DNA from 3 places in the Luteococcus sanguinis genome. Region 2 is predicted to be linked to each of the others. Evidence: predicted binding sites of a transcription regulator. Region 2 holds the regulator's gene; each other region holds the start of a gene.

What was found. The regulator LexA, encoded in region 2, represses DNA repair genes until DNA is damaged. The targets are predictions, from matches to a motif close to TCGAACANNTGTTCGA.
Positions count from the first base shown of each region.
Region 1: ABD089_RS07610 (DUF6504 family protein) is a predicted target of LexA. The motif match lies at 7,011-7,026, and genes of this name have one in related genera.
Region 3: ABD089_RS01555 (DUF222 domain-containing protein) is a predicted target of LexA. The motif match lies at 2,835-2,850, and genes of this name have one in related genera.

Region 1 is NZ_BAAAKI010000010.1:69,309-77,344, forward strand. Features, by position in the region: gene ABD089_RS07590 (transglutaminase TgpA family protein) at 1-614, shown strand, start outside; gene ABD089_RS07595 (DUF3040 domain-containing protein) at 769-1,128, opposite strand; gene dinB (DNA polymerase IV) at 1,203-2,441, opposite strand; gene ABD089_RS07605 (DNA polymerase III subunit alpha) at 2,438-6,487, opposite strand; gene ABD089_RS07610 (DUF6504 family protein) at 6,487-6,954, opposite strand; gene ABD089_RS07615 (DUF4126 domain-containing protein) at 7,240-7,830, shown strand; gene ABD089_RS07620 (NAD(P)-binding protein) at 7,827-8,036, shown strand, end outside.
Region 2 is NZ_BAAAKI010000012.1:41,116-49,151, forward strand. Features, by position in the region: gene miaB (tRNA (N6-isopentenyl adenosine(37)-C2)-methylthiotransferase MiaB) at 1-501, shown strand, start outside; gene ABD089_RS08825 (antitoxin) at 566-772, opposite strand; gene miaA (tRNA (adenosine(37)-N6)-dimethylallyltransferase MiaA) at 903-1,823, shown strand; gene dapF (diaminopimelate epimerase) at 1,877-2,728, shown strand; gene hflX (GTPase HflX) at 2,838-4,322, shown strand; gene ABD089_RS08845 (ATP-dependent DNA helicase) at 4,469-6,406, shown strand; gene ABD089_RS08850 (DUF167 domain-containing protein) at 6,403-6,669, opposite strand; gene lexA (transcriptional repressor LexA) at 6,675-7,475, opposite strand; gene ABD089_RS08860 (hypothetical protein) at 7,725-8,036, shown strand, end outside.
Region 3 is NZ_BAAAKI010000002.1:33,486-41,521, reverse strand. Features, by position in the region: gene ABD089_RS01575 (DUF3099 domain-containing protein) at 1-268, shown strand, start outside; gene ABD089_RS01570 (SURF1 family cytochrome oxidase biogenesis protein) at 279-1,052, shown strand; gene ABD089_RS01565 (SDR family oxidoreductase) at 1,036-1,782, shown strand; gene ABD089_RS01560 (putative RNA methyltransferase) at 1,802-2,611, shown strand; gene ABD089_RS01555 (DUF222 domain-containing protein) at 2,887-4,260, shown strand; gene ABD089_RS01550 (NUDIX domain-containing protein) at 4,555-5,025, opposite strand; gene ABD089_RS01545 (ABC transporter ATP-binding protein) at 5,025-6,881, opposite strand; gene ABD089_RS01540 (helix-turn-helix domain-containing protein) at 6,910-7,473, opposite strand; gene ABD089_RS01535 (ABC-F family ATP-binding cassette domain-containing protein) at 7,539-8,036, opposite strand, start outside.

The DNA of each region.
Region 1 (8,036 bases), on a different contig from region 2:
CCGCGCTGTTGGTACTGGCCGCACCGGCCATGCTCCGCGAGTTCCTCCGCCGCCGACGCGTCGGCTGGACCGGTGACCCCTCGGTGCGGGTCGAGCTGGCATGGGCTGAGATCCGCGCGCTGGTCCGAGATCTGCGGATGCACTGGCCGCCTGGCTCTCCACGGGAGAAGGCAGCCGTGGTGGGCAGTGACCTGGACGACGAAGGCCGCGAGGCCCTGAACCGCCTGGCGCTGCTGGTGGAGAAGGTGCGCTATTCCCGCGAGTTGGGTGAGGTGCCCGATGACCTGGGTGTGGAGCAAGTGCGCTCCGGCCTGCTGCTCGACCGCTCCTGGTACCAGAGGCTGTTGGCCTTCTGGGTGCCCGCCTCGCTGGGTTCGCCCGCCCGCCGCCGGTTGGTCAACCTGCGACGCTCGATGCAGCGCACCGCGGTGGTCTCCCCCAATGAACCCACCAGCCTCGACCCGGGCATCTTCGGGCGCCAGGAGTCCCGGTCGTCCGACATCGAGCACGCCCGCGGGCTGGCGGCCGAGGACGCCGAGAGCGTCGGCTCCGAGGCCGGACGTGATGATCCGGACGATGACACCCGTCCGGCCCGGCACGCCGCGAACGACTGAGGCTGACGGCTCCAGAAGGCAAGGAGCATGCAGCTCTTGAGAAACGGAACACCCCAACCGCTCGGCAGATCGACCTGGATCTGCCGAGGCTGATCCACCGAGCCTGATCCACCGAGCGCTGTTCCTCGCGTGTCCTGGTGCCTGCAGGTTCAGGTCAGCGAAGATCTTCGCGCGTGCGTCGCGGGCGGGTTGCCTGCTCGACGCGGTGACCCTCGGATGAGGGAGGGACCTGGACCGACTCGCGGCCCTTCACCAGGGCCCCGACCATCAGGACATAGCCGAGCACTCCAAGCAGGGGATGTATCTCGACCCCGGCGACCAGCGCGGCCAGGCCCAGCAGGAAGACGAGCACGCTGGCAAGGGCGACGTGGCGGCGGATCTGGCGTGGCGCAGTGCCTCGCATCGTGCGGGCCAGCTGCGGGTCGTCCGCGGCGAGTGAGGCCTCGAGCTGCGCGAGCAGACGCTGTTCTTCGTCGGACAACGACATCGCGGCCTCCTTTCGTCCTTCGGCCATGTGACCAGTCTAGGTGCGTCCGGCGCGAGTCGGAAGAGCTGGGGTGGCAGTGAAAGGATCGTGCCGAGCAGACCTCAGCGACGCGTCAGGCTGGCCCGTTGGACCGCCGCCGGACCAAACCGGGCGTTCGCACGGTCGGCCACCACCTCCAGCTCGCGCATCCCCCGGTCCGGGGCGTCCAGGGTGGGCTGGGCGTAGGAGTGCTCGGCGTCCACCAAGTGCTCCAGCCGGACCCCCACCCGTCGCACCCGTGCCCGTTGCAGGTTGAGCTTGGTGAACAACCGCCAGGCCGCCTCGAAGACCTCATCGGTGACGTCGCTGGGGTTCAACAACTGGCAGGAGCGGGTGATGGTGGTGAAGTCGGCGAAGCGCACCGAGATTGTCACCCCGCGCCCGACCATCTGCGCCGCGCGGGCGCGGGAGGCGGTGCGGGCGCTGAGCCGCAGGAACTCGGTGCGGATCAGCTCCGGGTCGTCGGTGTCACGGCCGAAGGTCTCCTGCGAACCGATGGAGCGTTCCGACTCGCTGGGCACGACATGTCGGACGTCGTGCCCCCAGGACAGGTCGTGCAGCAACAGGCCCTGACTGCCCAGCGCCCGTTGCAGGGTCGCGCGCGGCGTGTGCGCGATGTCACTGACCTGGCGCAGGCCGATCCGGTGCAACTTGGCGGCCGTCGACTCCCCCACCCCCCAGATGGCCTCCACCGGCAATGGGTGCAGGAAGTCGACGACGTGCTCGGGGAGCACCTCGACCAGCCCGTCCGGTTTGGCCTGCTTGCTGGCGAGCTTCGCGACGAACTTGTTGGGCCCGATGCCCACCGAGCAGGGGACCAGTTGCTCGTCCATCACCTGGGCGCGCAGGCGTTCACCGATTCGGCGCGCATCACCCAGCCGGCGCAAGGCACTGGTGAGGTCGAGGAAGGCCTCGTCGATGCTGGCGGCCTCGACCCGGTCGGTGATCGTGTCGAGGATCGCGAAGACGCCGCGGGAGACCAGCGAGTAGGTGTCGAAGTCGGGGGGAACGGCCACGCCGCGCGGACACAGGCGTCTGGCCCGGGTCGAGCTCATGCCACCCTCGACGCCGAACCGGCGGGCCGGGTAGTTGGCGCTGAGCACGACACCGCGCTGGGCCCCGCCGACCCACATCGGCACCTCCCGCAATTCGGGGCGCCGGGCCATCTCGACCGAGGCATAGAAGGCATCCATGTCGACGTGCAGGATCGTGCGCTGCCTGCCGTCCCGGGTGGCGGTCCGCCTGGACGGGCTGCCCTGTGCTGTGGTCATCTGGCTGGTGGTCATCTGGTTGGTGGTCATCTGCCCGAACTCCCTGGTGAGGAGTGCCACAGCTTGCGCGGCGGCTGGTTGGCGGGCACGCCTGCGGGCTGGACGTCGGCATAGGGCGACTGCTTGAAGCCGCTCGCGTGCACCAGTACCCGGCGCTGGCCCATGCCGCCCGCCCTGGTGTGTTCGGGTTCGGGGGTGTGTTCGGGTTCGGGTTGTTCAGGTTCGGGTTGTTCAGGTTTGGGGGCATGTTCAGGTTTGGCTGTGTGCTCGGGGCTGGCGGGAGCCGGTTCGGTGGCCCAGTCGGTGTAGCGCTGGGTGTCGACCAGCGGTTCCACCTCGACCAATCCCTCTGGGGTGGCGTTGATGACCTCCAGCACGGCGGCGATGGCGGCCCGACGGTCGCCGCCCTCGGCCAGCACGGAGGTCCAGATGCCGTGCAGGTGCTGCAGGTCCCAGGCACCGAGGGCGCGCAGGGAGACCCCCTTGGGGCCGGTGCGGCGCAGTTCTCCACGCACCACCAGCAGCCAGGACGAGAAGACGGTGTTGGCGTAGGGCCCCTGGGCGTCTTCGAAGAAGGTCGCGTCGACCGGGCCGGTCCCGTCGTCCAGGGTGAGGAAGACCACCCGACGTCCGGACCGGATCGGCGGCGTCTGGGTCGCCACCTTCACCCCGGCGACGAGCAGGTCGGCCTGCTGGCGGTGGCCGAGCAGGTCCCCCGAGCGGGTGGCACCCAGCTCGGCGAGGAAGTCGGCGTAGTCGTCCATCAGGTGGCGGCTGGCGTCCAGACCGAGGATCTCCAGCTCGGCCTCCAGCTTCTCCTGGGCGGTCATCTCGGGCAGGCCGGTCGCCACCACGTCCGCCGGGGGCGTCCAGGCTTCGGGAGCGGTGCTCCCCCCAGTGAAATGCTCGTCGCTGACGTGCTCGACGTCGCACTGTTCGGCGTCGCACTGTTCGGCGTCGTCCTGTTCGGCGTCGCACTGTTCGGCGTCGTCCTGTTCGAAGGGCGCGCTGAAGTCGAGCGCCAGTTGCACGCCGACGAAGTGGTCGGCGCGGTGCGCGGCGATGACATTGCCCTTGGCCTGGCGCCGGGCCAGGTCGCGCGGGTCTTCGGTGGCAGCGACCGCGGGCTGGCCCCGACGCAGTCCGCGGGCCCGGGCCAGGGCACGGTCGTCGGCCATGGACGCACGGCGCAGATCGGCCAGCGCGAGCAGCAGGTCGCGGCGGGTCAGCCGCCCGTTGCGCAGCAGGCCGTGGGCCCGGCCCACCCCGTACATCTGGTCGAAGGCTCCGGCGAGCACCATTCGCTCGGCCACCGTCACCGGCACCTTCGCCCGAGCCCAGAAGTCGGCCAACGAGGCATAGGGCTGTCCGGCGACGATCCGCACCACGTCCAGGTCGGCCATGCCGGCCACGTCGGCCAGCGAGAGCCGGATCCCCCAGCCGGATCCGTCCGGCAGGCCCGGGGGCGGGACGAAGGCCGGTGCCGCCTCGTCGAGGGGCACCGGCTCGACCCGGTACACGTCGGACGAGCGGTTCACGTCCACCCCCAGCACGGCGACCCCCATCCGGCGGGCCTCCTCGAGGATCAGCCGCTTGGGGTACATCCCCGGATCATGGGTGAGCACCCCGGCGACGAAGGCCGCCGGGTGGTACCACTTCAGCCAGGCCGACTGGTAGGTCGGGAGCGCGAAGGCCGCCGCGTGCGCCTTGCAGAAGCCGAAGGAGGCGAAGGACTCCAGCACGAACCAGATGCGTTCGATCATCTGGGTGCTGTAGCCGCGTGCGCGGGCCAAGGGCACCAGCCACTGCTTCACGTCGGCCTGCCCGGCGCGATCCCCCAGCGCGCGACGGGCCTCGTCCCCCTGTGCCAGCGAGCAGCCGGTGACCACGGAGATGATCCGGATGATCTGCTCGTGGAAGACCACCACGCCCCCGGTCTCGCGCACCACCGGCACCAGGCTGGGGTGCAGGTACTCGGGTTCCTTCCAGCCCTGGCGGGCATTGAGGAAGGGGACGACCATGTCGGACTTGACCGGGCCGGGACGGAACAGCGAGATGTCGATGATGATGTCGTTGAAGTCCTGGGGGCCGAACTTGCCGACCAGCTCACGCTGGCCGGGCGACTCGATCTGGAAGCAGCCGAGTGTCTGGGCGTGGGAGACCATCGAGTAGACGGCCGGGTCGTCGAAGGGGGCGAGGTGGTCGATGTCCGGCCGCTCACCACCGACCCGCACCACCTCGTCCAGCGCGTGCGCCATGGACGACTGCATCCGGATGCCCAGCACGTCGAGCTTCAACAGCCCGAGGTCCTCGACGTCGTCCTTGTCGAACTGGCTCATCGGGAAGCCGCCGAAGCTCGCCTCCAAGGGGGTGCGGTCGCGCAGCGTCGCGTCGCTGAGCAGCACCCCACAGGGGTGCAGGGCGACGTGGCGGGGCAGGCCGTCGAGCGACTCGACCAGCTCGAACAACACGTCGAGGCGACGCTCGGCCAACCCGGCGGCCCGCAGCTCGGGCAGGTCGCGCAGGGCCGCGCGCGCGTCCCGTGCCCGGATGTGCGGGAAGGACTTGGCGATCGCGTCCACCTCGTCGGGCGGCAGGCTCAGCGCCGCACCCACGTCACGCACGGCATGGCGCACCCGGTAGGTCTCCAGCATCGCGACGCAGGCCACCCGGTCACCGCCGAAGACCTCGAGCACCTTCTCGTAGATTTCGGTGCGCCGCGCCGACTCCACGTCGATGTCGATGTCGGGCAGGGCCTGGCGCAGTGGCGAGAGGAAACGCTCCATCACCAGCCCATAGGCCAGCGGGTCGACCCCGGAGATGCCGAGCAGGTAGTTCACCAGACTGCCGGCACCCGAACCACGGGCCGCGCAGCGGATGCCCATCGAGCGCACCAGGTCGACCACCTGCGCGACGGTCAGGAAGTAGGACGCGAAACCGAGCCGGGCAATCACGTCCAGCTCCTCGTCCAGACGCCGGCGCACGGTCGCGTTCCAGTCGCCGTAACGGGCCGGCACCTGGCCCTCGCAGCGCGCGCGCAGCAGGCCCATCGCCTCGGCCGCCGTGGCTCCGGTGGCCCCGCCCCTGGACCGGTCACCGAGGAAGAGCTCGAACTCGGGCAGGTGGATCTCCCCCAGCCCGATGTCGGCGCGGGGGTCGAGCCGGGAGCGGATCGCCACCTGGCGGGTGTCACCCACCAGCCTTTCCACGCCGTTGGCCCCTCGGCCAGCGATCCGGGCGACCTGTTCGGCCACCTCCAGCATCTGTTTGCCCGACTTGAGGTGGCCCTCGGCATTGCGCCGGTCGACATTGCGGATGTCCAGCGGCACCAGCCGACGGGCCGCGTCCAGCACGTCCACCGTCGCCGCCTGGCGCCGCTCGGCCATCCGGACGAGGTTGGTCAGCACCCCCGTCAGGCCGTAGGAGTCGGCGACCGCGAGCATGCCGCCTGCCTGGTGTGCACTCGCCACGCCACGGCCGGGCACCAGGTGGTTGGAGCAGGCGATGACGAGCTGTGCAGGGTCGACCAGGTCGAGCCAGCGACGCAGTTCCCGCTCGGCCAGGTCCCGGCGGCCACGGGCCATCTCCAGCCCGAACTGGCTGTCGGCGCCCAGCATGACGAGCAGTTCCCCGCCGTCCGCGTGCCGGGCGAAGAGCTCCGGGGTGCTGACCGTGAGACCCCGCTCGCCGGCCAGGTGGGTGTCGCTCACCAGCCGGCACAGCTGGCCCCAGCCGGCGCGTGAGGTGGCCAGAGCGACCGTCCGGGGCAGCCTCGGGTCGCGGATCTCGCCGCCGCGAGCCGCGGTCGTGCGCCGGGGCGAGGGATTGTTGCCCGGATGGTGCGGGTCGTCGACGCTGAAGGGCACGGCCAGGTCGACCCCGACCACCGGCGCGATGCCTGCCCCGAGGCAGGCCTTCGCGAACCGGACGGCGCCATAGAGTCCGTCCCGATCGGTGAGGGCGAGGGTGTCCATGTCGTACTCGGCGGCGCGGGACACCAGCGCATGCGGGCTGGCGGCGCCGTACTGCAGGGAGTAACCGGAGGCCACCCGTAGGTGGACGAAGGGGTCGGACATCAGTCCACCACGGCCCGCAGCAGCCACGCGTCGTCGGCGCCCACATTCGCCAGCTCGTAGACGCCGCGGCTGCCAGCGCGTCCATTGGCGGCCTCCACTCGCCACACCTCCTGCTCGCACAGCAGGTCTCCCCCGGACCCCACAACGGCGCCGTCGAGCTCGTGCTCCCAGTCCTCACCGCGGGCCGCACGAACACCAGGACCGGTCCACCAGGCACCGGACTCGACCCAGCGGGCCTGGACCTCGAGCACGCGCCACAGCCGGTCGCGCCAGATGAACTGGGCAGGCCCCTCCAGGGTCGTCGGCTCCAGACCGCTGATGCCCTCGCCGATGCGCCCGCGGCGCACCTCGATCGTCTCCTCGTACCGGCGCATGTCTTCCCTCCATCGCGCTGCCTTCGCCACCGGACGTCCGGCGCGGATGGGGGTCGAGGCCACCCGCACCGGACGTGTACCGGGCTCGTCCACGCGCCCGACCGGACCTCCCGGGGGTCTTCCCCAAGCCCCCTGATCCGGGAATCCAATCGAACGCGCGTTCGAACATGGCCAACTATAGACACCGCCTCCGACAAGAAATCAAGACCGTGCGCAAGGGGTGGCCAAAGGGGTGGGCCGCAGCCCGAGGACGCCCCGTACGGCGCGCCCCGGATCCCGGCCCTGGCGGATTGCCGCTTGGGGAAGGTGATCATCCGCGACGACTCCCAGCAGAGACGAATGCGCGAGCCCCCGCCCGCTTCGCCGATAATTGCCCCCATGGAACTGTTCCCGATGGTCTTCGCCACCGGCTGGGCGAGCGGCATCAACGCCTGGGCGACCGTGTTCGTGCTCGGTCTGCTCGGACGCTTCGCCGGCACCGGCGCCATCCCGGCCGGCTTCGAGCGCACCGACGTGCTGGCGCTGATGGGCGTGCTGGCCCTGCTGGAGCTCGTTGCCGACAAGATTCCCTATCTGGATTCGGCCTGGGACGCGGTCTCCACCTTCATCCGCCCGGTGGCCGGCGCCGTGATCGGCGCCCTGATGGCCGGCCAGACCGGTTCGCTGACGACCATCGCGCTGGCCTCGGTCGGCGGCGTGACCGCCCTGCTCAGCCACATCTCGAAGTCAGGCCTGCGGCTGGCGATCAACACCTCGCCGGAACCAGTCACCAATGTCTCGGCCTCCATCGGCAACGACATCTCCGTGCTCGGCGTGCTCACCCTGGCCGCCACCCACCCCGTCCCGGCCGCCATCGTCGCCGGAACCCTGCTGGTGTTCGGCCTGGGCCTGTTCGTGCTGGTCTTCGCCCAGGTCAAAAGGGGCTACCGCTTGGCCCGCGCGCGGCTGGGCAGAGGGGTCACCGCGTGAGCCTGGGACCCCACCCCACCAACTCGGCGACTCCCGCTCCGCCCGTCCCGACCCGGGTCGACCTTGGCGATGAACCCGTCGTCGTCCACGGCGCCACCCTTGGCGGCCTGGCCGTCGCCGCCCGGCTGGCCAAGCAGGGCCATGTCGTCGTCCTCGATGCCCACGGCCAACGCGACGGCGGCCACTGGGCACCGCGCGAGGTGCAG
Region 2 (8,036 bases):
ACCATGCGGGTCACGGAGCAGGCGCGCTTCTCGTCCGCCTTCACCTTCCAGTACTCGATCCGCCCGGGCACGCCGGCAGCCACGATGCCCAACCAGGTGCCCAAGCCGGTCGTCCAGGAGCGCTACGACCGGCTTCTGGCGCTGGTCAACGACGTTGCCTGGCAGGAGAACCGCGCCCTCGAGGGCCGCGAGGTCGAGATCATGTTCGCCGCCGGTGAGGGACGCAAGGATGAGGACACCAACCGGATGTCCGGCCGAGCGCGGGACAATCGCTTGGTGCATGTGGCCGTTCCGGACGATCCGGCGCAGCGTCCCCGTCCGGGCGACATGGCCATGACGGTGATCACCCATGGCGCCCCGCACCATTTGAACGCCGACGCCGGGATCACCGGCCTGCGCCGCACCCGCGGTGGCGACGCTTGGCAGGCGCGCCACGCCGCGCCGCCCGCCCCGCGCGGGGTCCAGCTCGGGATGCCCACAGTCGGCCTCCCGCAGGGCTGACGAGACGACCAGACGCGCGACGGGCCGGACACCACGAGGTGTCCGGCCCGTTGCGGGTTCGGGATCAGAGGTTGCCGGTCTTGTCCTGGATCAAGGACTGACCCTTGTCGACCTGCTCGGAGAACTTGTCACCGGTCTTCTCGTCGACGATGTCGCCGGCGCGCTCGACCGCCTGGTCAACCTTGGCCTCGTTCCCATTCACGAGATCCTTGGCCTTGTCGACCGCGGAACCGTCGTTGAGGAGGTCCTTCGCCTTGTCGAAGATGCTCATGTGTCCTGCCTTTCCGGGCCCTGGAGAGGGGGGCTCCAATGCCATGGTGCCCCACCCGGGGTCACTGGACCAGTGGTTGGCCACGTTTCCCGCTGAGAGGTGAGCTTCGGTTGTCCGCGACAATGGGTGGGTGCAGCCCCCCGTCATCGTCCTGAACGGACCCACCGCATCCGGCAAGTCGTCCCTGGCGGTGGAGCTCGCGCTCGCGGTTCAGGCCTCCGGGCGCGGGGCGGAGGTGGTGAACACAGACTCCATGCTGGTCTACCGGGGGATGGACATCGGCACCGCCAAGCCCACGATCGCGGAACGCCGCGGCGTCGTGCACCACCTCGTCGACATCGCCGAGGTCACCGAGACCGCGTCGGTTGCCGACTTCCAGCGGCTCGCCCGCGAGGCCATCGCGGAGTGCAGGGCCCGCGGTGTGGTGCCGGTGGTGGTGGGCGGCTCGGCCCTCTACGTGCACGCCGTCATCGACGAGTTCTCCTTCCCAGCCACCGATCCCCAGGTGCGGGCGCGCTGGGAGCAGCGCTTGGACGAGGTGGGCCCGGAGGCCCTGCACGGCGAGTTGGTCGCCCGCTCGCCGCAGGCTGCCGCGCAGATCCTGCCCGGCAACGGACGCCGGATCGTGCGGGCCTTGGAGGTGCTGGAACTGACCGGTGAGTTCACGCCGAAGCTGCCCGAATGGACGGCGGCGATCGAGGGCGTGCACCAGTTCGGTCTTGAGTTGCCCCGCGAGCTGATGGACCGGCGCATCGACGAGCGGGTCGAGCAGATGTGGGCCGACGGGCTGGTGGAAGAGGTTCGTTCCCTGGCCGCGCGCGGCCTGCGCGAGGGTGTCACCGCCTGGCGTGCGATCGGCTACCGCCAGGTGCTGCAGTATCTGGACGGACAGATCGACGAGGCCCAGGCGCGTGCGGCGGTCAAGGCCGCCACCCGACGATTCGCACGCAAGCAGCTGTCCTGGTTCCGTCGCGACCCGCGCGTGACCTGGCTGTCGGCCGTGGACCCCGGGCTGGTCGCGAAGATCCTCGACTCGTGCGGGCTGGATTGACTCGGGCCGGATTCACGCGAGTTGCGCTCGGCTGGTCTGGGTACGGTGGGGGCATGAGGACGTGGACTTTCGCCAAGGGGCACGGCACCAAGAACGACTTCGTGATCGTGGCCGACCGGAACAACCTGGTGCCGGTCAGCGAGGACGACGTCCGCTTCCTGTGCGATCGCCGCGGTGGCGTCGGCGGTGATGGACTGCTGCGCGTGACGCTGGCCAGTTCCATCCCCGAGTGGAACGGCGAACCCGGCCTGTGGTTCATGGACTACCGCAATGCCGACGGTTCGATCGCCGAGATGTGCGGCAACGGCCTGCGGGTCTTCGTCCGCTACCTCCTGGAGGAGGACCTCGCCGCGGGGGAGCGCATCGAGGTGGCCACCCGCGCCGGGCTGCGCTCTGCCTGGCCACAGGCCGATGGCTCGATCCGTACCTCCATGGGTGCTGTCACCCTCGTCGACGACGAGGTCACGATCGTCCATGCGGGGCACTCCTGGCCAGCCACCAAGGTCGACGTGGGCAACCCGCACGCGGTCGCCTTCCTGGACGAGCAGGACGGGGAGCCGTTGGCGCTGGGTGCGCTGGAACTCTTCCACGCTCCCGCCTGGTCGCCGTCCGAGGTGTTTCCGCAGGGGGTCAACGTCGAGTTCGTCGAGGTGGTTACCGACGACCACGTCCGAATGCGCGTCTTCGAACGTGGGTCCGGCGAAACCCTGTCGTGCGGCACCGGGACCGTGGCGGTGGCCGCGGCTCATCTGGCCCGGCAGGGACGAAGCGAGGGGCAGGTGCGTGTGGACGTCCCCGGGGGCACCCTGCACATCGAGATCACCGATGGTGATGCATTCATCACGGGTCCCGCCGTAGTGGTCGCGCACGGTCAGGTGCAACTGCCCGAGCCCGACACCCGCTGAGGGGCGCCTCTTTGTCCATCAAGTTGTGGGAGCCCGGACGCGCCGCTGGCGGTGCCCTCGGCATAATCCCTTGGTCCCGGGCCCACGTGGGTGGCAGTCTTGGACGACGATGACGCAACGATTTGACACTTCCGACGAGTTCGACGATGACCTTGACGCCCTTGACGACGGCGAGGAGCTGGTCGACGAGGAACTTGACTGGGACGCCGATCCCGAGGCCACCGGCTACGACGGCCTCCAGCTCGAACTGGCCGAGCGACTTTCACTCAAGCGCGTGGCGGGCATGTCCACCCAGGTGGAGGACATCTCCGAGGTCGAGTACCGCGACTTGCAACTGGAGCGAGTGGTGTTGATCTCGGTGTGGACGACCGGTTCGGAGTCCGACGCCGAGAACGCGCTCACCGAGCTCAAGGCGCTCGCCGAGACTGCTGGCGCGCAGGTGCTTGAGGGCTTGATCCAGCGGCGCAAGTCTCCTGATCCGGCGACCTACATCGGCCGTGGCAAGGTCGAGGAGCTGCGTGAGGTCGTCGTCGCCACCGGCGCCGACACCGTCATCTGCGACGGCGAGCTGCAGCCCGCCCAGCTGCGCAACCTCGAGGACCAGGTCAAGGTCAAGGTCATCGACCGCACCGGGCTCATCCTTGACATCTTCGCCCAGCACGCCAAGAGCGTCGAAGGCAAGACCCAGGTGGAACTTGCCCAACTTCAGTACCTCAAGCAGCGCCTGCGCGGCTGGGGTGGCAACCTCTCCCGACAGGCCGGCGGCCGGGCGGCAGGTGGCGCCGGAATCGGTGGCCGTGGCCCCGGTGAGACGAAGATCGAGACCGATCGCCGTCGGATCAATACCCGCATCGCCATCCTGCGCCGCCGTATGCGCGACCTGGATGGCACTCGCGAGACCAAGCGCGCAGACCGCAAGCGCAACCGCATCCCCTCGATCGCCATCGTCGGCTACACCAATGCCGGCAAGTCGTCGCTGCTGAACCGGCTGACCAGAGCCGGGGTGCTGGTCGAGGACGCGCTCTTCGCGACCCTTGACCCGACCACACGACGCCACACCACCGGTGACGGACGCGTCTACACCCTCACCGACACCGTTGGATTCGTCCGGCACCTGCCGCACGACCTGGTGGAGGCCTTCCAGTCGACGCTGGAGGAGACCTCGGACGCCGATCTGCTGTTGCACGTGGTCGATGGCTCCGATCCCGACCCCTTCGGACAGGTCAACGCCGTGCGCAGCGTACTCAACGACATCGGGGCCAGCCACGTCTCCGAGCAGATGGTGATCAACAAGATCGACGCCGCCGACCCGGACGTGCTCCAGTCGTTGCGCACGGCCTTCCCGGACGCCGTCTTCTGCTCGGCCCGCACGGGCGTGGGCATCGACGAGCTGCGTGCGGTGGCGGAGTCCCGGCTGCCGAGCCCCGAGGTGCCGGTCCGGGTGCTCTTGCCCTATGGGCGCGGTGACCTGGTCGACAAGATCCACAAGGCGGGCCAGCTGCTGACCGTCGAGCACACGGGTGAGGGTTCGCTGGTGGATGCACGCGTCCACCCGGACCTCGCTGGAGAGCTCGCCCCCTACGTGGTCGACTGACCGGGGACGATGCGCTCGCGTAAGCTGTCGTGGTGCCTGAAGCCGACCAGTCCGAACCTGCAGCTCCGGAGGCACTCAGGGCAGCCGGCGTGCTGGCGGCGGCGGTCGAGAAGATCGGCGGCCAGCGGCGCCCCGGCCAGGAGAAGATGGCTGGCGCCATCGAGGATGCCTTCGAGACCCATGAGCACCTGCTCGTGCAGGCGGGCACCGGTACTGGCAAGTCGCTCGGGTACCTGACGCCCTCCTTGGTGCATCTGGCCAACAACCGCGAGAGCCGGATCGTCGTCGCCACCGCCACGCTGGCATTGCAGGCCCAGCTCGCCAACGTCGACATCCCGAATGCCCTCGACTCCGTGGAGCGGGTGCTGGGACGGCGACCGTCACATGCCATCCTCAAGGGGCGTACCAACTACGCCTGCCTGCTGAAGACCCGCGACGGCGTCGTCGACGAACAAGACACCCTGCTCGGCGGCAGTGACCTGGTCACGGCGGTCTCCGAGGGCGCGGACGACACCACGAAGCTCGGTGCCGAGGTGGTGATGCTCCGCGACTGGGCGGAGGACCAGTTCAAGGCCAAGGGGCTGGCCGACCGGGACGATGCGCCGCCGCACACCCCGCGCGCCTGGGGGCTGGTCTCCATGCCGGTTCGGGAGTGCCTCGGCGCGCAGCGATGCCCCCACGGTCAGGACTGCTTCGTGGAGCTCTCCAGGGAGAAGGCTCGCCACTCGGACCTGGTGGTGACCAACCACGCTCTGCTCGCCATCGACGCCATGCACGGGGGCACAGCCCTCCCCGAGCACGACATCGTCGTGATCGACGAGGCCCACGAACTGGTCTCCCGGGTGACGGGGGCTGCCAGCGCCGAACTCTCACCGCAGTTGGTCGAGCGGGTCGCTCGCCGAGCGCTGGGCTGGCTGGATGACGACCTGGGCCTGGAGTTCCTCGAGTGCGGGGACGCGTTGAAGGCGGCCCTCGACGACACCGAACCGGGCCGGGTCACCGAACCCGACGCGGCCGCGGTCAGCGCCTTCGAGATCGTCCGCGATGTCTCGCGTCGCGTGGTCTCGGCTCTTGCGGACAAGCAGGGCAAGAAGGACGTCGACCCGGAGCGTTCCACGGCGTCGGCCGCAGTCAAGGAGGTCTTCGACATCGCCGAGCGGATGGCAGACCTGTCTCCCGTGGACGTGGTGTGGGTGAGCGAGCGCGAACGCTTCGGACGGCAGGCCAATGTCGCGCCGTTGAGCGTCGCGGGGCTGATGCGCGAGCGAGTGCTGGGCCAGGCGACGACCGTCCTGACGTCGGCAACCTTGAAGATCGGAGGCGGGTTCGAGCAGGTGGCCGGGCAGATTGGGCTGCGTCGCGCCGACCGGCTGGTTGAGGGCGCCCATGATGCGCAGAACCCGCTGGCATGGCGGGGGATCGACGTCGGCACCCCCTTTGACTACGGCAAGCAGGGCATCCTCTACTGCGCCACCAGCCTGCCCAACCCGCGCCGGGAGGGCATCACCGACGAGGCGCTGGCCGAGATCGCGGAACTCGTCTGGGCGGCAGACGGGCGCACCTTGGGTTTGTTCGCTTCGCAGCGAGCCGCCGAGGTGGCCGCCGCACACGTCCGCAAGCAACTGCCCAAGATGACCATCCTGTGTCAGGGAGATGCCCAGCTGTCCGAGCTGACCCGACGCTTCGTCGCCGAGCCGCAAACCTGTCTGTTCGGCACCGTCTCGTTGTGGCAGGGCATCGACGTGCCCGGGGACACCTGCGAGTTGGTGATCATCGACAAGATCCCCTTCCCGCGCCCGGATGACCCGTTGATGCAGGCCCGCCAGCAGGCTGTGGCCGAGGCGGGGGGAAACGGCTTCATGTCCGTCGCGGCGACGCACGCCGGGCTGTTGCTCGCCCAGGGGGCCGGGCGACTGATCCGCCGCACCAGTGACAAGGGAGTGGTGGCGGTGCTCGACCCGCGGCTGGTCACCGCTCGGTACGGCAGCTTCCTGAGGGCGTCGATGCCCGACTTCTGGATGACTCGCGACCGCGAGGTGGCGGTGCAGGCGCTGCGTCGTCTGCGGGCCGGACGCGAGGACTAAGGTCGAGCGTCCAGAAGGCTGAGGTAGGCGTCCCGGCAGTCGTCCGGGAACTCCACCAGCTTGGTGCGTGCGGTCTGCCCGCGGACTATCGTGACCTGTCGGGGACGCACGCCCAGCGCATCCGCCAGGGCCGTGACGACGGCGGTGTTCGCCCGTCCGTCGACGGCAGGGGCCTGCACGGCGACCACGAGTTGGTCGTCGCCATGCCGGCCACCCACTCGGGTTCTCGATGCGCCGGGCCTGACCCGGACCTGGGCCCGCACGAAGGTCAGATCCGCCGCATCACCGCGACCACCTTGCCGAGGATGGTGGCGTCGTTGCCGTCGATGGGGGAGTAGAGCTCGTTGTGCGGCATCAGCCAGACCTGCCCGGCATTGCGCTGGAAGGTCTTGACCGTCGCCTCGTCGTCGAGCAGGGCGGCGACTATGTCACCGTTGTCGGCACTGGGCTGCTGGCGGACGACCACCCAGTCCCGGTCGCAGATGGCCGCATCGACCATCGAGTCGCCGCGCACCTCCAGCATGAACAAGGTGCCCTCGCCGACCAGCTGCTTCGGCAACGGGAAGACGTCCTCCACCATCTCCTCGGCCAGGATCGGGCCGCCGGCGGCGATCCGGCCGACCACCGGCACGTTCACGGCCTGTGGGAAGTGGTCGTTGATGCCGGTGACGTCGGCGGATGCGGCCGGGTCTTCCTGGCGCAGGCTCTTGGGAAGGTGCAGCTCCATCGCCCTGGGGCGTTTCGGGTCGCGGTGCAGGAAGCCCTTCTGCTCCAGCATCTTCAGCTGGTGGGCGACGGACGACGAGCTGGCCAGCCCGGTGCCCTCGCAGATCTCGCGGATGCTCGGCGGGTAGCCCTGGGCCTGGATCGCGTCGCGGATGACCTCAAGCACCCGGCGCTGCCGGATGGTGAGGCCATCGCGGTCCATCGGACCCTCGGGCAGCTGGCGCACGGTGCTGGCGCCCTGGGCCTCGAACTCCTCGCGCACCTGCTTGAAGGAGGGTCGACCCACCTTCCGCTTGACCGGCTGCGCGGTGGTCCCCGGTGTCTGCTCGTCGCTGTTCGCCATGGTCCGAGACTATCGCTTTCGAATGTTGATTCAAACGTCTGTTCGATGCTTTGCGTGGCGTGTCGCGAGTTCCTGTCAGCGGGCTCGTGTTGGCTCGACGAATGTGGCCCAGGGGGCTCGATCGAAAGGCTGCGAAAACTCATTCGAAGACCTGTTTGAATCGGGCGACATCTGCGCTACAGTCGCATCATCGAACACCTGTTCGAGACGGATGGTCTCGTGCGGTTGTCTCACCAGAAGGAGTTGTCCATGAGCGTCTCGACCCTCACCGCAGCAGTCCGCTCCGCCCCCGGCGTCCGTAGGCGGTCGCGTCCGCAGCAATTGCGAGGTCCGATCGCCCGTCCGCAGCGTCTCGACGCCCCCGGTGGTCGCCCTGCGCAGCCGATGGCTCCCGCCCTTGACCGGCCGGTGTCGCTTCGGGCGCGCTCCTCGGTGCGCGTGGCAGGTCCCCAGCCGGCGCTCCAACTCACTGATCGCGGGCTCGCCCTGGTCCTCGGCACGTTCGTGGCACTGGCCGTGGCGGCAGTGGTCGTGGTGATGGTGCAGTTCTTCCAGGTCAGC
Region 3 (8,036 bases), on a different contig from region 2:
CATCTCCCGGCGAGAGATCCGCTACCTGGTGACGATGGCCTTCCGCACCGCCTGCTTCGGAATCATCTTCCTGGTGCCCGGCTGGTGGAAGTTGGTCGTCGTCGCGGGAGCGGCGATCCTGCCACCCATCGCGGTCGTGCTGGGCAATGCGCAGGACAACCGTTCGTTGCCGATGGCCCGCCCCGAAGAGCCGCAGCAGGTCATGCCCCAGCTCACCGCCGGCCAGGAGGTGATCAGCGGCGAGTTCACCGAGGTTGACCGAGGGTAGGGTCGCGAAGGTGAAGAAGTTGTGGTTGCGCTGGATCGCCCTGGCACTGTTCGTGATCGTGCTGGCGGCGACCTTCGTCCGGTTGGGTGAGTGGCAGTTGCACCGCCTCGACTGGCGCAAGGAGACCAACGCGCAGGTGGTGGCCAATTCCGCCAAGGCCATCCAGCCCTACCAGGCCGTCTTCGACCAGACGCCCGTGACGGACGACGAACAATGGCAGCGGGTGACCGCGACCGGCACCTTCGACGGAGACAACCAGTTCCTGGCCATGTTCCGCAACCGTTCGGATGACTCCGGCTCGGAGGTCATCACCCCGCTGAAGACCGATCGAGGCGAGTACCTGTTGGTCGACCGCGGTTTCATCAAGCGTGATCGCGGCACCCAGGAGAACATCGCCATTCCTGCGGCGCCCACCGGCACGGTGACCGTCACCGGTTATGTCCGGCGTAGCGAGAACGGCAAGGCGTCCAACATCACCGTCGTCGACAACCGGATGCGGCTGGTCAACTCGAGCGAGATCGCCAAGGTGCTCCCCTACCCCGTCCTGGACGGATACCTGGGGGCGACCGAGGTGAGCGGCCAGTCGGCAGAATTGTTGCCAATGGTGACACCGGAGTTGGGCGAGGGTCCGCACCTGTCGTACGCGATCCAGTGGTTCTGCTTCACCGCGATCGCGGTGGCGGGCATGGTCGTGCTGATCCGCGGTGACATGCGCGACCGAAAGAAGATGAAGCAACAGGCTGCAAAACAACTGGAAGGGGACGTCGATGGATCTCGGACTTGAGGGCAAGGTCTTCCTGGTCACGGCGGCGAGCTCCGGGCTCGGCCTGGCGACCGCGCACGAGTTGGTGGGCGAAGGCGCGAAGGTCGTCCTGGTGGCGCGTCGGGCCGAGGTGCTCGAGCAGCTCGCCGACGAGCTCGGTGCAGCGGTTCTTGCCGGTGACCTGGCCGACGCCGACCTCCCGCAGCGGGCCGTGGATCTTGCCGTGGGACATTACGGCCGAATCGACGGTGCCTTCGTGAGCGTCGGCGGACCGCCCAAGGGCACCGTCCTCGACACCACGGACGAGCAGTGGGCGGACGCCTTCGGTTCCGTCTTCATGCCCGCGGTGCGCGTGGCACGAGCCCTGTTCGCGGCGAACCCGCAGGGGCGCGCCGGGCTGGTGCTGTCGTCGTCCGCGAAGTCGCCGCTGGCGCAGATGGCGCCCTCCAACGGTCTTCGTCCCGGGCTGGCCATGCTGGTCAAGCAGCTTGCGGACGAGGTGGGTCCCGCGGGCGGGCGCGCCTTCGGCGTGCTGCCCGGCTCGATCGGTACCGACCGGATGACCTACCTGCTGGGGCAGGCTCCCGACCCCGCCGCAGCGAAGGCCGCCACCGAAGCCGGTATCCCCCTGCGCAGGATGGGTGATCCCGCCGAGTTCGGCCGCATCGCCGCCTTCTTGTTGTCCGACGCCGCGTCCTATGTCACTGGTTGCCTGGTGCCGGTCGACGGCGGCGCCATGCGCGCGCTGTGACCTGGTCGACACCCCTTCCATGATCGATGTCGCATTGGGCCTGCTGGCCTGCCCGCAGTGCAGTTCGCCTCTGACCAGGGACGGTGGTTCGCTGGCCTGCCGCCAAGGGCACCGCTTCGACATCGCCAAACAGGGGCACGTGAACCTGCTCGGACGTGCCGCGCCGGCAAACGCCGACACAGCCGAGATGGTGGCTGCCCGGGATCGTTTCCTGGGAGCCGGTCACTACCGTCCGATCGCGGACGCACTGGTGCACCGTGCGGGACGAGCGCGCCGGGTGCTCGAGGTCGGGGCCGGTACTGGTTGGTATCTCGCGCAGGTCTTGGACGCCTTGGACGATGCGGTGGGCCTGGCCACGGACGTCTCCCCCATGGCAGCTCGCCGGGCCGCAAAGGCGCACCCCCATGCTGGGTCGGTGGTGGCCGACACCTGGGCGGGGCTGCCGGTGCGCTCCGGTTCGGTGGACCTGCTGACCTGCGTCTTCGCGCCCCGGAATGCGCCCGAGTTCGCCCGGGTGCTGGCCCAGGGCGGGTTGTTGCTGGTCGTGACGCCCAACCCGGGACACCTGGCGCGGGCGCGGGAATCCCTGGGACTGATGGGCCTCGAGGCCGACAAGCTGGCCAAGGTGCAGCGTCAGTTCGCGGGTGCCTTCGAGCCGATCGGCACCCAGCGCATCGCCTGGACGATCGATCTGTCGGCCGAGGCTCTGGCCGACCTGGTCGCGATGGGTCCCAACGCCTTCCACCAGCACGAATCGGTGCGCGAGGGTATGAGCGTGGACGCCGACGTCCAGGTCAGCATCTTCCGCAAGCCAGCCCAGCGGGGATGAGGGAGCCCAGGTAACACCGGCGGACCGACGTCACGGCCGGCTTGGCGCCCAGCCGGTCTGGCGCTGCCACGCGGCAGGCGGTACAAACTCGTCATCCCAGGGCATTGGCTCGTTGGAGCGGCAGCTCCGTTACGGGGCCCGGGCCACACCTGACCGAACGAGCCCCTGCACGGCCCCCCACAGGGTGTCTTGACCCCTGATTTCTTCACGTGGAACCTTGCATTGGAACTGGTGTTTGAATATAATTCCATTTGACAGCTCGAAGGTGAGAGGGGGTGGGCGCAGTGCAGGAACTACCGGCAGACCGGGATGAGGCGATCCGCCTGATGCGTCGGAACAGGGACGCGATCCGTCGGGCGCAGGCCCTCGACCTCCAACTCGCCGCCCACATCGCCGACCTCTACTCCGAACTGGACGATGACCCCACCTTCATGTTGCCAGGAACCGAACGGCTGGTGCAGGTCGGCTCCGACGGCACCCCCGAGGTCGCGGAGTTCTGCACCCTGGAGATCTGCTCCTACCTCGGCGTCACGAACGACCATGTGGAAGCGCTGATGTCCGACGCACTGGACGTGCGGCACCGACTCCCCCAGCTCTGGCGACTGCTGGACCAGGGCGCCGTGCCCGTGTGGCAGGCGCGCGAACTGGCGTCGATCTCTCGCCTGCTCCCACACGACGCATGCCTCGAACTCGATCGCCGACTGTCGCCGGTGATGGTCGGCATGTCGTGGAAGAAGACCCAGGAGCTGGCTCGCGCGCTCGTACTGGAGCTACTCGATCCCGACGAGGCAGACGCCGAACGGGAGCGTGCACTGGAGCGCCGGCGGGTCGACATCCGCGAGTCGGAGAACGGCGTCAGTCACGTGGACGGGTGGCTGGACGCTGGGGACGCGATCCTGCTGGACGGCCAGCTCAACCGCGTGACACGAATCCTCCGCGAGGGTGGCCAGCGGGGCACCCACGACGCACTGCGCGCGATGTCCCTTGGGGTTCTCGCGAATCCGGGGCGCGCACTACAGGTTCTGCAAGCCGACCTGATGGACCACCTGCCCGAAGACCCGGACGAGTTCGAGGACTGCATCCGCGCCGGGCAGCCAGGGCACGCCTGCGGCATGATCACCGTCGATCCCGACCTCCTCCTCCCCACTGCGGAACTCGTGGTGCACCTCACGGACACCACACTGGCTGGTGGCGACGGTCCGGCTCGCGTGGAGAAGGTCGGCCCGATGCTGGCCCAGTGGGCAGCCGAGATGCTGCGCAACCACCGGGTCGGCGTGCGTCCGGTCGTGGACGCGAACCGGACCGCAGCCAGCGATGCCTACGAAGCGCCGGACAGGCTGCGCCAGGCTGTCCAACTACGCAATCCCAATGAGGTCTTCCCCTGGTCGACGCGTTCGTCCGCCCGGTGTGACCTGGACCACACGGCCCCCTACCACCCCGGCGGACCCCCGGGCCAGACCCGGCTGGAGAACCTCGGACCGTTGACCCGGTTCGTGCATCGTGCGAAGACCCACGGGGGCTGGAAACTCGACCAACCCGAATCAGGTCTGTTCGTCTGGACCAGCCCGCTCGGGCACCGCTATCTCGTCACGCGTTCCCACACGATCGCGCTGGACGCTCCGGAGGAAGTCGTCCCCCTCGTCGCCTGATCGAACACACCCACCTGCTCGCGTGCGGAATCCGTGCGGGCTCACGCGGTCGAATGTGTGCGTCCAGCGGAGGCACTGGATTCTTTCCCAGACGGGAAACGACCATGGATTCACTGATCACGCGATTCCCCTGTGCCCCCGTGGGGGAAGCAAGGGAGCAGCGCCCGGTGGGGGTGAGCCTGCTGGGTTACCCGGACCGGGCCATCGAGCGTGGGCTCGGGATCGCACGGGCAGGCGACAGCACCGGGCGCAACCGGGAAGGCATCTTGGCGATCACCTCGTCCCCAGCCATCGTCAGCGTCCCGGGGCTTCCGCCGTGAACAGGTCCTCGGCCCGGGCCGGGTAGAGGGGCACGACGTCCTCGCCGCCGCCGAACCGCCGCCAGACCACCGGCAGGACGGTCCCGTCGATCTCGGTCATCGTGGCGCCCTCAAGGGCGGGCGGCGGGTCCAACAGTCCCGTCCAGACGAAGACGATCTCGTGCCCGAGCTCGCCCTCGTAACGGAAGATGTTCTCCACGACGCCGAGGAAGCGCAGGTCGTCGATGCGGGCACAAAGTTCCTCGTCCACCTCGCGGATGATGCACTCACGATGGGTCTCCCCCAACTCGACCGAGCCGCCAATCAACCGGTGGAAGCCCTCGGGGTTCTCCAGCGACGGTCCACTGACGCTGACCGCGTGCGCGGTTCCTTCCGGGTTTGGGGCAATGAGCATCGCCTTGACGCGGATGCGCGACCTGTTCACTTCCCGAGCAGCCTCACTCATCAGTCCTCCGTGAACTGGGCGTGGTACAGCTCGGCGTACGGACCCCCGGCGGCCAGCAGCTCGTCATGAGTGCCGTGCTCGACGATGCTCCCCTGCTCCACCACCAGGATCTGGTCGGCGGCCCGCACCGTCGACAGCCGGTGCGCGATCACGACGCTGGTGCGGTTGGCCATCGCGGTGTCCAGGGCCCGTTGCACGGCCACCTCCGACTCGCTGTCCAGGTGCGCGGTCGCCTCGTCGAGGACGACGATCGGCGGTGCCTTCAACAACAACCGGGCGATCGCCAGCCGCTGCCGCTCGCCACCGCTGAGCCGGTAGCCGCGCTCCCCGACCATGGTGTCCAGCCCGTCCGGCAGCCGGTCCACCAGCTCCAGCACCTGCGCCGCAGCCAGGGCCGCGCGCATCTGCTCCTCGGTGGCCTCGGGAGCGCCGTAGGCCAGGTTGTTGCGGATCGTGTCGTGGAACATGTGCGCGTCCTGCGTCACATAGCCCACCATCTGCTGCAGCGAGGCCAGGGTCAGCTCCCGCACGTCGTCCCCGCCGACCCGCACGGCACCCTCGGTGACGTCATAGAGCCTGGTCAGCAGGTTTGTGATCGTCGTCTTGCCCGACCCGGACGGCCCCACCAGCGCCAGCGTCTGCCCGGGACTGACGTGGAAGTTGATCCCGTGCAGCACTTCGGTGTTGCGGGCCTCGACGCCGGGGGTCACCGGTTCCAGCGACGACAGCGACACCTCCTCGGGCTCGGGGTAGGTGAAGTGCACCCGGTCGAAGTCGATGGACGCCTGCCCGGACGCGGCATGGGCGCCCGGACGGTCGGCCACCAGCGGTTCGACGTCCAGCACCTCGAAGACCCGCTCGAAGCTCACCAGCGCGCTCATCACGTCCACCCGCACATTGGTCAGCTGCACCAGCGGCCCGTAGAGCCTGGCCAGCAGGCTGGCGAGCGCGGTCAACGTGCCCACGGTGATGGCGCCGCGAATGGTCATCACGCCGCCCGCGCCGTAGACCAGCGCGGTCGCCAGCGCCGCGACCAGCGTCAGCGAGGTCATGAAGTATCGTCCGACCAGGGCGATCCGGACGTTCGTCTCTCGCGCCGCGCCGGCCTTGTCGGCGAACAGCCGGTGTTCCTCCGACGGACGTCCGAACAGCTTGACCAGCAGCGCACCGGAGACCGTGAACCGCTCGGTCATGATCGCGGACATGTCCCCGTTCAGCTGCATCGAGTCACGGGTCAGGTCGGCCAACCGGCCGCCCACGATGCGTGCGGGCACCAAGAAGATCGGCAGCATCACCAGCGACGCCAGGGTCAGCTGCCAGTTCAACGCCAGCATGGCGGCCAGCACCAGCACCAGTTGGATGATGTTGCTCACCACGCTCGACAGCGTGGACGTGAACGCGCGCTGCGCCCCGAGAACGTCCGACTGCAGGCGGCTGACCAGCTTGCCGGTGTGGGTGCGGCTGAAGAAGGCCAGCGGCATCGAGGTGACGTGGTCGAAGACTTGGGTGCGCAGGTCGAAGATCAGGCCCTCGCCGATCCGCGCGGAGCACCAGCGGTTCAGGATCCCGATGCCCGCCTCGATGACGGCCAGCACCCCCACCACGGCCGCGAGGGTGATGACCAGCCGGCTGTTCCCCTTGAGCACGCCCTCGTCGATGATCGACTTGAACAACAGGGGCGGGGCGACGGCCAGCACCGCGTCCAGCACGATGCAGACCCCGAAGACGGCCAGCAGCCCGCGGTAGGGCCTGCCATAACCGATGACGCGACGCACGGTGCCGGGCGCGAGCCGATGACTCTTCACCGACTGGTCCTTGCGCAGGCCACCCATCACGCCGCCGCCTGCACGGCCCATGCCCATCCCCATGCTCACGCTGGCTGGCTCACTTCCGCTTGTCGCGCCCGTTCTTCTTGCCGGGCTTCTTCTTGTCTGCCGTGCTCTTGGCCTTGCCGGACGTGCTCTTCTCGGTCTTCCTGTCCTTGGCGGACGACGTCTTCGCGGACGACGCCTTGCCTGCGGGCGACTTGTCGGGCCTCTTCTTGTCCGGCTTGCCGCCCTGCTTGTTCTTGTCAGCCTTCTTGGACGACTTCGCCTTCGTGGGCTTCGCCGATTCCTGCGGCGGGAGGGTGGCGGCGTCCGCATCCACCACCTTCTGGGCCGCCACCTCCGGCGCCACGGGGGGCACCGGCACCGGGCGGACGGACGAAGGGATGCGCGCGCGAGCCGCGGGGGAACGAGTGTCCCCACCGCGGGTGCGCAGCACCGCCCCGGCCTCCTTGAGCACCGTCTGCACCCAGCCATAGGAACGGCCCAGGTCGATCGCCAGCGCGCGGATCGATTCCCCGTCCCCGTAGCGAAGAGCCAGGTCGGCGCCGAGCTGGCTGCGCTGTTCACCGACGACGCGGGCGCCGCGGCCCGGCCTGGACGGGGGCTGCGTCACTGCCATGGACGGGCCTTCCTTCGGGGTGGGACGGGTGTGCTGCCACGCTAGTGCGAGTGGGATGGGAGCCGCTAGGCGAGCGAGATCAGCTCAGCATATTCGGGGGTCCACAGGTCCTCGACGCCATCGGGCAGCACCAGCACCCGGTCGGGGTCGAGCGCGTGCACCGCGCCCTCGTCGTGGGTCACGAGCACCACTGCCCCGGCGTAGGTGCGGATCGCGTTGAGCACCTCTTCGCGGCTGGCCGGGTCGAGGTTGTTCGTCGGCTCGTCCAGCAACAGGACGTTCGCCGCGCTGACCACCAGCGTCGCCAGCGCGAGCCGGGTCTTCTCGCCACCCGACAGCACTCGGGCGGGCTTCTCGACGTCCTCGCCGGTGAACAGGAAGGAGCCCAGCACCTTGCGGCACTCGGTCTCGTTCATGTTCGGGGTCGAGGCGACCATGTTCTCCAGCACCGTGGAGTTCAGGTCCAGCAGATCGTGCTCCTGCGCGAAATAGCCGAGCTTCAGCCCGTGGCCGGGGAGCACCTCGCCGGTGTCGGACTCCTCCACCCCGGCCAGGATGCGCAG